One region of the Litoribacillus peritrichatus genome, then DNA from elsewhere that is predicted to be linked to it. Evidence: predicted binding sites of a transcription regulator. Region 1 holds the regulator's gene; the other holds the start of a gene.
The links. Region 1 encodes FNR, which switches genes on or off when oxygen is low (the NO sensors DNR and NnrR bind a similar motif). Its sites were predicted from a motif close to TTGATNTANATCAA; they were not measured.
Positions count from the first base shown of each region.

Region 2: the regulator FNR is predicted to act here: its motif matches at 3,819-3,832, upstream of ABD744_RS04205 (bacteriohemerythrin).

Region 1 is NZ_BAABBN010000012.1:486,141-492,060, forward strand. Features, by position in the region: gene ABD744_RS18780 (heavy metal translocating P-type ATPase) at 1-1,860, shown strand, start outside; gene ccoS (cbb3-type cytochrome oxidase assembly protein CcoS) at 1,917-2,099, shown strand; gene ABD744_RS18790 (sulfite exporter TauE/SafE family protein) at 2,133-3,056, shown strand; gene fnr (fumarate/nitrate reduction transcriptional regulator Fnr) at 3,206-3,985, shown strand; gene ppnN (nucleotide 5'-monophosphate nucleosidase PpnN) at 4,054-5,427, opposite strand; gene ABD744_RS18805 (hypothetical protein) at 5,462-5,920, opposite strand, start outside.
Region 2 is NZ_BAABBN010000004.1:660,491-666,410, reverse strand. Features, by position in the region: gene ABD744_RS04215 (NapC/NirT family cytochrome c) at 1-1,660, opposite strand, end outside; gene ABD744_RS04210 (cytochrome D1 domain-containing protein) at 1,881-3,509, opposite strand; gene ABD744_RS04205 (bacteriohemerythrin) at 4,026-4,592, shown strand; gene ABD744_RS04200 (hypothetical protein) at 4,667-4,960, opposite strand; gene ABD744_RS04195 (AfsA-related hotdog domain-containing protein) at 5,205-5,920, shown strand, end outside.

The sequences.
Region 1 (5,920 bases):
GCTCGCTTAGGAATTGCAGGTATCGGCATGATGCAGGTGATGATGATGGCCAATGCCTTATATTTTGGTCACTACACGGGCATTGATCAGTCCTACGAGTCTTTTATCCGATGGGCCAGTTTATTCCTAACAACGCCCGTTGTGCTTTATTCTTCATTTCCGTTTTTCCAAGCCTCGTTTCGCGACCTCAAAACCCGTCACTTAACGATGGATGTACCGGTGTCCATTGCCATAGCTCTCGCCTTCTCTGCCAGCATCTGGGCCACATTCAAGGGAACCGGTGAGGTCTACTTTGATTCGGTTTGTATGTTTACCTTCTTTTTGTTGTTAGGTCGCTTTTTTGAAATGAAAGCCCGACATCAAAATTCCCAAGCCAGTAATGAGTTAATTGGTTTACTCCCAAACACCACACTGGTTTATAAAGATGGCGAATATCAGATAACCTCCACAGAGCAAATTAAACTAGGCGATCAAGTGCTGATCAAGCCCGGGCATACCGTGCCGTCTGACGCTCGCGTCATCGAAGGCACGGCGGATCTGGATGAATCGGCATTAACGGGTGAATACCTGCCCGTCTCTAAAACCATTGGCGATGAAGTCTTAGGTGGTACCGTTTGCCTGGACCATCCTTTAGTCGTTGAGATCATTAAAATCGGCCACCAAAATACCTTAAACCTCGTTGTTGAGCTGATGAACAAAGCGGAGTCTTCAAAGCCCCGCATTGCCAGAATTGCTGACACCATCGCCAGCCGGTTTGTCGCTGCGGTCTTGATTACGGCCGTCACTGTTTGGGGATGCTGGATGTTTATCGACCCGGATAAAGCCTTTTGGATCGCCTTATCCGTGCTTGTGGTTACCTGCCCCTGTGCGCTTTCGCTGGCCACACCAACGGCTATTACCGCAGCAACTTCCTCCCTTAAACGCTCAGGTCTGGTGATCACCAGCACACACGTACTGGAAACGCTACCAACCACCACCGATGTGTTGTTCGATAAAACCGGAACGCTCACCCAAGGTAAGCTCACCATTGCGGATGTAACAACCGTCGATCAATTGAGTAAAGAAGAAGCCTTGGATATAGCGGCGAATCTTGAAGCCCTTTCAGAACACCCTATTGCCAGAGCATTCCCAAGTTCAACCAGCCCAGCCACAGACGTAGTTATCACGCCAGGTGGCGGCTTATCCGGGGTGATTGACTCAGAAACCTATCATATCGGCCATGCAGAGTTCATTGCACAACAACTGAATTCATCCGAAGTAAAATCGCCAGACTCCAACCATTGGGTCATACTGGCCAACCACGAACAACCGCTGGCTTGGTTCAAAGTAGAAGACACCGAACGAGAAGATGCCATCCAGGCAGTGACAGAAATGACCGAACGTAATCTTCAGGTTCATATGCTGACCGGTGATCGCTCTCAAGCGGCAAAGATCATAGGTGACAAACTCCAAATACCTAACATCCACTCGGGCTTATCTCCGCAAGAGAAACTCGACAAGTTAAATGAGCTGCACGCTCAAAATAAAAAAACGCTCATGATTGGTGATGGCATTAATGACATTCCTGTATTAGCTTCAGCAGGCGTATCCATTGCAATGAGCGAAGCAACAGATTTAGCCAAAACCAAATCGGATATGGTGCTCATGAACGGAAAACTGACAGCCATATCCAAAGCATTTGAAATAGCCGTTAAGTGCAGAAAAGTAATTAAACAGAATTTATCGTGGGCTTTATTGTATAATCTGATTGCTTTACCGCTGGCCGCCACAGGTTACATTCCACCCTGGGCTGCCGCGATAGGTATGTCCACCAGCTCTCTGGTGGTAGTACTTAATGCCGTTAGGCTTCGTAATATTTAAACCAACGAAGCTCAAGGCAACTCAATCAATGCTAATCGCGCGTTAAGAGGTTTCAAGTGGACAGTATTTTATTCCTGATCCCTATTTCGATTATTTTTTTAAGCATCGCTGTTATCGCCTTGGTGTGGAACATTAAGAGCGGTCAGTTTGATGACCTTGAATCACCAGCACATAAAATTCTGTTTGATGACGACGACGAACTCCTTCCTGATGATGCAAAACCTACGCAGAAAAAATAACCCTCCAATCCATTATTGCCTGATCTTACCTATATGACCCCAGATACACTTTCTTTTGCAGCAGCTTTTTTAGTCGGACTTTTAGGCGGTGCACACTGCATCGGCATGTGTGGCGGAATCACCGGCGCTTTCGGCGTCAACACAAAAGGTTCGATCAAAAATCGCCTGGCTTTATCACTGAGTTTTAATAGCGGAAGAATTATCAGCTACACCCTTGCCGGGGTTCTGATTGGTTTAATCAGCACCTTCTTTACCGACATCAACCCGATGATAGGCATGGTACTCAGAATCATCGCAGGGGTCTTTATCATCCTTATGGGGTTATACGTTGCAGACTGGTCTCGTGCGATTACCTCCATTGAAAAAGTTGGCCAGTTTATTTGGAAGTTTATTTCACCTCTGACCAAACCGTTTTTGCCGCCATCCAATCCACCCAAAGCACTGATGCTTGGCTTACTTTGGGGATGGCTTCCGTGCGGCCTGGTTTACAGCACCTTAGTTCTTGCTTCAGCCAGCCCAACGGTCATGGGTTCAGCCTCGATCATGTTTGCTTTTGGCTTGGGTACTTTACCGACCATGCTTTTAACCGGAATGCTCGCTTCACAGCTGACGAGTTTCATTCGAAATCAAAGTGTCAGGTATGTGGCTGCTATACTTATGATACTGATGGGCGTGTGGATTATTTTTGGTAACAGCCAACACATCTTTGGACATGGAAATCATGCGGGTATGGATCATTCGGCCGGAGGTCATTCAACCGGAGATCATTCGAATATGAATCATGGTAATCCAAATGACACGATTGACCATTCTAATATGAACCACTCGGAATCAACTGGCACGATCGATCATTCCAGCATGGATCATTCAGAAATGGATCACTCAAACATGGATCATGGCATGCAAGAGAGCCAGGTTGATCACTCTAAGATGGATCATTCGAAAATGAATCATTAACGTCGCAAAAAACGACCAAATGGTTATAATTTAGAATCACTAATTATTTGATTTGTAAGCCGATGAAATATCCTTGCACTATTTAAGTGCTTTATTGGTTTACTCGCATGTGATATAAAACTCAAAAATTCTTAAAGAAGATACAGAAGATGTCACAAAAAACCTTAAATTCAGTCAAAAGCTGTGGAACGGCCGTTAGCTGCCAGGATTGTACTCTAAGTTCATTGTGCCTTCCTATTTCGCTGGACGGGCACGACGTCGACCGATTAGATGCCATCATCAAACGCGGCAGACCCTTCCAGAAAAGTCACACCATCTGGCGACAAGGCGATGATTTTCAATCGGTTTTAGCAATCCGATCAGGCAGTGTAAAAAGCTTTGTTACCAGCCCATCCGGAGAGGAGCAGATTGTTGGCTTCCACTTTGCCGGTGAGCTGATCGGTTTAAACGGCTTATTTAAGAAGAAGTATCCAATCTCGACCGTTGCCCTTGAGACAACGACCGTTTGTGACATTCCATACGACAGCTTAGACGCACTGGCAGACGACTTACCAGAGCTGAGAGACCAGATTCTTCACAGCATGAGTCAGGAAATATCTGAAGATCAGCAAATGATGCTGCTTCTGAGCAAAAAAACCTCAGATCAGCGTTTAGCTACGTTCTTGGTTTCCCTCTCTGAGCGTTTTCATCGCCGAGGCTACTCTGCAACGCGTTTCAGATTAACCATGTCCCGAAACGATCTCGGTAACTTCCTGGGGTTAGCGGTTGAAACCATTAGCCGTATTTTCAGTAAATTCCAACAGCAGGAAATCCTGAGATTCATTGACAGCAGCAGAGACATCGAATTGCTGGATATGGACACACTTTACGAACTTGCTGACTTGCAAGACAGCGTACAAAGACCTTGCGGCAGTAAATCCGCCAGTTAAAGCCTGTTGATAACGACAAAAATATAAGCCCTTTCGGGCTTATATTTTAAATTGCGTTCCTCTCAAATTCAGTCAGTAATTACTTCATAGCAAGGAACGTACTTGCTGCCCGGCAACTTCATCCGCTTCTGCCGAACAAAAGATTTTAATAACTTATCCAGCTTTTGCATCAATACTTTATCACCGTGCAATTTAAAGGGACCGTGCTTGTGTATTTCAGCAATGCCCTGTTCTTTTACATTACCCGCAACAATACCCGACATTGCCCGCCGTAGCTGTGATGCCAACTGATACGGAGGTTGATCCATATGCAAATCCAATTCGGACATAGTTTTATGAGTCGGCACAAAAGGCTCCTGAAATACCTCATTAATCTTCAGTAACCAATTAAAGTAAAATGCATCCTGAATGGACTTCCGGTGCTCTTTCACCTCAGTCATTCTTTCATTTAAAGTAATTGCTAACTGCTCAGGATCAGCAATAATAATTTCATATAGCTTCTGGGCTTCAGGCCCTAACGTACTGCCAATAAACTCATCGATTTCAATAAAGTAATCCGCAGACTCTTTGGGGGCCGTAAAATACACAGGAAACGCTTGTCCGTGATCACTGCCCATCAGCACGCCGAGTAAATACAAAATTTCTTCAGCCGTACCGGCGCCACCAGGAAACACAACAATCCCGTGGCCCAAACGAATGAACGCCTCCAGACGCTTTTCAATGTCCGGCATGATGATCAGCTCGTTCACAATCGGGTTTGGCGATTCTGCTGCAATGATGCCCGGTTCCGTAAGACCTATGTACCTCGGGGTGCGGATTCTTTGCTTCACATGGGCCACGTTTGCGCCCTTCATCGGCCCCTTCATCGCGCCCGGACCACAACCGGTGCAAATATCAAACCCCCTCAGGCCCAACTGATAACCCACTTCTTTGGTGTAATCATACTCAACACTGCCAATGGAGTGTCCTCCCCAACAAACGATAATGTTCGGGTCCATCCGAGCTTTTAGCGCATTGGCTTGCCTTAGAGTATGAAAAACAGCCTCTGTAATTTGAGCCCCATTGCCTTCCTGACCTAACTCGTCCAAATCAAGCTGAGTACTCAGGTAAATGATATCTCTCAAGACCGAATATAAATTCTCTTTCACCCCTTGAATCATTTTTCCATCTACGAATGCTCTTGCAGGTGCATTCTGAACTTCCAGACACGCGCCTCTCGCCTGGGGCACAATATTGATATCAAAATCGCGATATTGATTTTCAAGCTGTTCTATATCGTCATTATCAATACCGCTGTTCATGACCGCCAACGCACATCGGCGGAATATTTCGTACATTTTTCCTTTGTTTAAACCACTGAGTGTATTCACCTCGTTCATGGACAAAACATCCACACTACCAACGGGTGAAAGCACCGAATAATCAATTACTTCTGACGGCATAATGCTCTCCTTGCCAGTACATCCAATATTAAGTTTAGTCGATCTCATCTAAGCCTTGATGATCACCTTCTTTCACAAAGTGCTTATTCATTAAGTCAGCTAACGTTGCAGCCCATACTTTAAAATCATCCAGGTCCTGTTGGTTACCTGCTTCACTCCACCCAATGGAAATTGAGCGGGCCATAATGGAAACAGCAAAAAGTGATTCCGAATATTTTGAAGTTAACTGCATTATGTGGGCTATTATTTCTTCCTGAAGTTCATCTTGCTTTATGTACCAGCCCCAACCATCTATGGGTTTATTTTCATTCACCCCGTCCAATGGTTCGGACTGATCATCACTTCGTATCAGCATCCAGCCGGTTTTTACGCCTTTGAGCGGTACATCCACAAAGCTGTATGAGGCCCCTTCATGGCAGTTTTCTTCTACCCTGCCAGATACATTAATGACTGGATATTTCATTAATTTGACTTTAATGCCTGAGACAATCGC
Region 2 (5,920 bases), on a different contig from region 1:
TCATAACAACCGTCCAAGTGCCATTCTTAAGTTTTGCATCAAACTCAGAGATCTGACCGCCATGCATGGTACGTTGCTCCATGATATGGCCGTCTTCCACTTCGCCTTTGCCAGATTTGTAGCGGATCAGATCCATGAACTTACCCGCATTGGTGTCAGCTGCGATTTCATCAGCAGATTTCAACTTGTCCCAACCGCCACGCTTCTTACCACGACGGCCTTTTACTTCAAGCTTGGTACGGCTTTCTTTTAGGTACTTAGTCACGCCATCACCAATGTTGATTTGCTTAGCGAACTCGCTGGTTGCCAATGTGTCGGCATCCGGTGCGTCAGGCATATTTTTCGCGTCGTGGTGGCATGTGCCCCAACAACCCGCACGATCTGCAAACTCAACTTCGTCTGTAGCAAACATAATGGCCAGTTTCATTGGGTTTTCAGGATCAAGCTTGCCTCCGTCTGCGAACGGTACAGGAGCATGCTCTCCTTCTGCCCAGCTAAAGCGCATATAGAGGTTTTCATTATCATACGTTGCGTCAACTGTGACAGGGATACTGCCACGCTTACCAGGGATTGGCGTTGCTTCCGCTTTTTCACCACTGACAATCTTGGCGCCCATGTCGGCTGTTTCTTTGTCATGACAAGTTACACAACGATCACCGCCTTTCGTAAATGGTCTCGCACCACCGTGATCACGGCCATTCAAAATCCACTCGATGGACGCTTGACCAGGATAGAAGATGGTAATATCGCGAGAATCAGCTTTAGACCAGTTCACCTTAATACCGCTGGCTTTTGCTGCTTTCTTAACCACTGGTTTAGCGGCTTTCTCACCTTTAGCACCCGCAGTAGCAGCGGCTTTGGTTTCAGCTAAGAGTGCCTGCTCTGCTTTATAAGCTTCCAAGGCTTCAGCAACGGCACCTTCCACTTGTTTCTGCTGCTTGGCTTTCAGCTCAGCCTTAGCAATGCGCTCTTGCTCCGCTTCTTCCGCTTCTTTCGCTTCCACACGGGCCAGACCGTCTTTGTACATTTGTGGAATCTCACGTATGTAATCGGGATTTGGCTTTTCAATTTCTTCCAGCTCTTCATCACTCAACATATGACGAACGTCGTTATGAGCAATGCCCTTGTGGCAATCAATGCATGTCTGACCTTCTTTAAAGGCATTTAAGTGCTGTTTACGTGCCCGAGGTTTTTGATGTTCCGGATTCATGGACTCGAAGTTATGACAGTTACGGCATTCACGTGAATCCGTTTCTTTCATGGCTTTCCAAACACTCTTCGCCATTGTAAAGCGATGTTCTTCAAACTCTTCTTTAGTATCGATTTTGCCCGTTAACCAAGAGAAGACTTCTTTCGAGGCCTGTATTTTACGCACCATCTTATGAATCCAGGGCCTTGGTACGTGGCAATCGGGACAACCAGCTCGAACACCTGTACGGTTAGAGTAGTGAATGGTGGGCGTATACTCTTGGTACACATTGGCTTCCATTTCGTGGCAACCAACGCAGAATTCGAGGGTATTAGTGGCTTCCATGGCCGTATTGAAACCGCCCCAGAAGATGATGCCGACAATAAAAAATACAACTGCACCGGCAATTGTAGTACCGAGTATGAGTCGACGATTTAAGAAACCCGGTTTATGTACGATTTTATCAGCCATAGTTTCTTCAGCCTCATGTTGAGCTATCTAACCAGGGTGAATCCAAATTGGGCGTTGTTATGGTTCATTCACAAGACGGCGGGAAAATGTCGTTACTTAAATGAATGAAGGTGCCCTTAAGTGACTAGCAGAGAGCGACCGAAACACACTTCCGGCCGCACTCAGTGAGTGAGGTAAAGGGGTCACCCTCACCTCGCTCTAAGCGAACGTTAAACTTAAATTAAGTTTTGTGGTTCGCACGGTTGAACACGTTGAACTTACCAGTTGGAGTGGTTAAGCCCTTAATGCGTTTCTTCTCTTTTAGAGTCTTCGCATCGTATACAACGATTTCACCCGTTGGGTTCTTCGCGTCTGCACGGTTCCAGACTGATACCCAAACTTCAGTACCATCCTGGTTGAACTCCATGTGAAGTGCAGCCTTACCTTCTTCTTCCGTCACACGAATCGTCTTAACGATTTCACGTGTTTTCTTATCGAAGACTTGAACAGACTGCTGAACTTCAGGCTCAGGATGTTTCAACTGATCCGCCCATACGTAGTCAGACTTCTCATGCGTACGGATGAATACACCGGCACCATCCGTTTCAACTTCGTAACAAAGCTTCCACGCCTGATCAGGGTGATTGATCGGATCGTTACCCCACACAGATACCAGACCTACACCCAAGTGCGTTGTACCACCCACAGGGCCACACTTCTCATCAATCCAGTTTGCACCAGGGCCTGGGTGAGGAAGCTTGTCAACATCAATCATCTTCTCAAGTTTGGCGTCTTTCGTATCAACAACAACCATCTTATTTGAAGCATTAGCAGCGATCTGGAAGTAACGACCGGTTGGGTCGAAGAATCCATCATGCAGGAATTCTGCGGATTCAATTGCAGTGATTGTCAAGTTATCAAGGTCTGTGTAATCAACCTGCAACATCTTTCCTGTCTCTTTAACAGCTACGATGAATGCAGACTCATTTGGCGCAGTATAGATAGCCGCTACACGCGCTTCATTGATGTACTCACCTTTGGTGTTGTAACCACGTGTTGAAACAACTTTTAGCGGTTCAAGCGTTTCTGCATCCATGATCACGAAGTGTGCTGGCCAGTAACCACCGGCAATCACGTATTTACCGTCACCGGAAACCGCGATGTCACGCGCATCGTATGCCATCTGAGTTTCAGCAACCAACATTTTGCCTGGCTTCTGCCATAAGTCGATTTTGTTCACCTTGCCGTCACGACCAATGGTGTACCAGAAACGACCTACATCTTTTGCATGATCTTTTTTATGGTGCTCAGTACCTTTAATTACGTGTACCGCATAACCAGTGTCAATATGGTCAATCACTTCTTTGGTATCGCCATCAATGATGGCTGCTTTACCTGCGTCACGCTCGATCACAACAAAGAAGTTTTCCCAATTACGACCATGCAGAGGTTTGGTTGGATAGTCTTTAAGAGGAACAAACTGCTTAGTTAGCGCTTTCATTTGATCCAAGGACATTTCAGGTGGCACCGGTGGTTCCATCTGAATATAGGTAGCCAACTTGGAGATTTCATCTTTACTAAAGATATCATCAAAGTTGTTCATACCACCTTCAGTCCCGTAAGAGATAATCTTCTCTAAACGCGCCTGACCTTTCTTCAGCATGTTCTTCGGCTCAAGATTCTTACCCGTCGCCCCCTTTCGCAGTACCCCATGACAACCCGCACAACGCTGGAAGTACTTTAGGTTCGTTTCTTCAAAATCCTTCTCGGACATAGTTGGGCCACCTGCGAACGCAGGCAATGATAAACCTGTCGCAGCCATACCAACCGCTAGACCAATTGCAGACAATCCAAACTTGAGTTTTTTCATAGGACATTATCCCCAGTGCTATCAAGGTACACACCACAGACCTTTTCTATACTTCCGGGTTGCGATCGTTTCAGGTTTCGATCAATACCAGTCCATATCAGTCTGCTGATGTTTCTCTGTTTTCAACGTGTCTTATTCCTTCAAACCTTTTTGACTTTCGGCGTTCGAAAGATCCGGCACACTGATGAAAGCAACACTGAACGTTTCTGTGCATCCGTATCGCTTTGAACACACTATGGATAAAAACGAAAAGAAAAATCATGACTTCGATCAATAACCGAATAGCCGAGTAAAAGAATCAACTACTTTTTGATCTGCCTCAATGATCAAACCATTAGCTGAGTTTAAGGACTGGTTTTATGTAAAACTTGGAGCATCGGCCTTAATGCCATTTGTGCTTTTAATGCCTGAAATTATGAAGACGTATTCAAATTTCGATGAAATAAATTTTTGATTAAATATCGTTCTTTTTATGGAACGGCATTTAAAACTGACTAAATAAAGAGTGGGTTTAGTATGACCAAACGATTTAATGCTCTCATCTTCGCTGCCGCCATCGGCCTGATTATTGTAGCCATTGGTCTTGGGTTTTTAATTGGCTTAAATAACCCCATTCCCTGGATATTAATCATTGCCTTAATATTGATTCCTGTTGCCTATAAGAAGTTCAATGCAAACTCCGAAATCGTTTGGAAAGACGAATACAGTGTAGGAATTGAAGTGTTAGATAATGATCACAAAAAGCTAATCTACTTATTAAATCAGTTTCAAACCGCTTACGATTACTACACAGACGCCGAGTTTGAACGCCAAGCATTGGAAGAGTTGGTTGCTTATACCCGTTTTCATTTTGAGCGCGAAGAAGGCTTTATGAAACAATCCGGTTATCCGGATTTTGAAAACCACAAAAAACAGCATGAATCCATGATTCTTCAGGTAGAGAGCTTTGTAGAAAAATACAAACGCGAGGGCCATGAGTCACTCAATGAAGTCAGCCAATTCTTAACCAACTGGCTACTGAACCACATCAACGGTACAGACAAACTGTACAGCAAGCACTTGATTGAAAAAGGAATTCAATAACGTTCAAAGCCAGATACAGATAAAGCCATGCATAGAACATCTCACTCAATGAAGTACCCATTGGGTGAGATCATTCAGTTTTCTTTCACATATTTTATCGCCGCACGGCAATTCCATAGAGCATCTTTATCGGCCAACTGCATCTCGTAACCGACCATAGAGCCAGCGCCTTCTTCCAGCAGTTTTTCTAACCTTAATTCTTCATTTTCCAGTACAGCCACAACGTCTAATTTAGAAGTACTCTCTAGAACAACCGTGATTGCATTCAACGTTCGCTGTAAGGTGTTAGCTTCCGAAGAGTCAAATGGGTTTGAGCACGTTTTAATGCAATCCAGAATAGTACGTTCAGGGGATGTTTTTATATTCATAGTTTACACATTTGTAATAAATTCGTTCCATTACATGGCACTTTTATCTAAAAGTTAATCCCGTTTTAATAATAACTTCATTTAAGCTGCCAAATAGACCATTAATATCAAAACTGATCAAATAATGCACTGTAATTGATCCCATCCCGTTGTCATATTACGCAATACTACGAAATACACTCGTTTCTTTTTAATCGTTACCTTGTCCGTGGCTAATCAATCAACGAAATAAGGAACGTTCACCATGAGTATCAATCGATTTTTTGTTGTTGGCGATAAATTTCAAAACTTTTCTCAAATAAATAATGTCATTACTGCCTCTGAACTCGAGAGTATGCTAGATGATCAGGCTGTTGAAAATAACTTCCGCTTTTATCTTGGCCAGGGGCTTTCTGAGGAAACAACTCGAAACTTGCTTCACAAAGCAGAACAGCAAGCCAAACAGTTTTTGTTCGAGTTCAACCCATTAATCAAATCAGGTCGTGAGTTATCTCATAAGCATCAAGAGCGCAACTCAATGCTGGGCTTCCCCAAAAAACTGTCAGAATCTCTCTTCGAAGTAGACATGTTACTGGATGAAAATTGTGACGAAATGGGCGATCACGTTACGGGTTATCACGTACAGGGCATGGTGCTTACGGAAGCGGCAAGACAAACCTTCCTGGCCGTAACTGAGGAGTATTTCCTGGGCGACATGAAAGGCTCAAGCTACTTTGTAATCAATAACCTGGATACCGAGTATCACCGCTTTTTATTCCCCTTGCCTGCCACCATTCTTTATCAGGTTAAAGATAGTAAAGAGAAAAAAGGCGGTTCTCTTTATTTTGATATTGAAATGTCAGTCATTCAAAACGGCGAACTGTGCGCCACAGTCAGGACCAAATTTACCACTTACGACAATAAATTCCTTCAGAAAAAAGAAGCGGATCTGGCAAGTGCGGCAGTAACAGAAGGACTAAA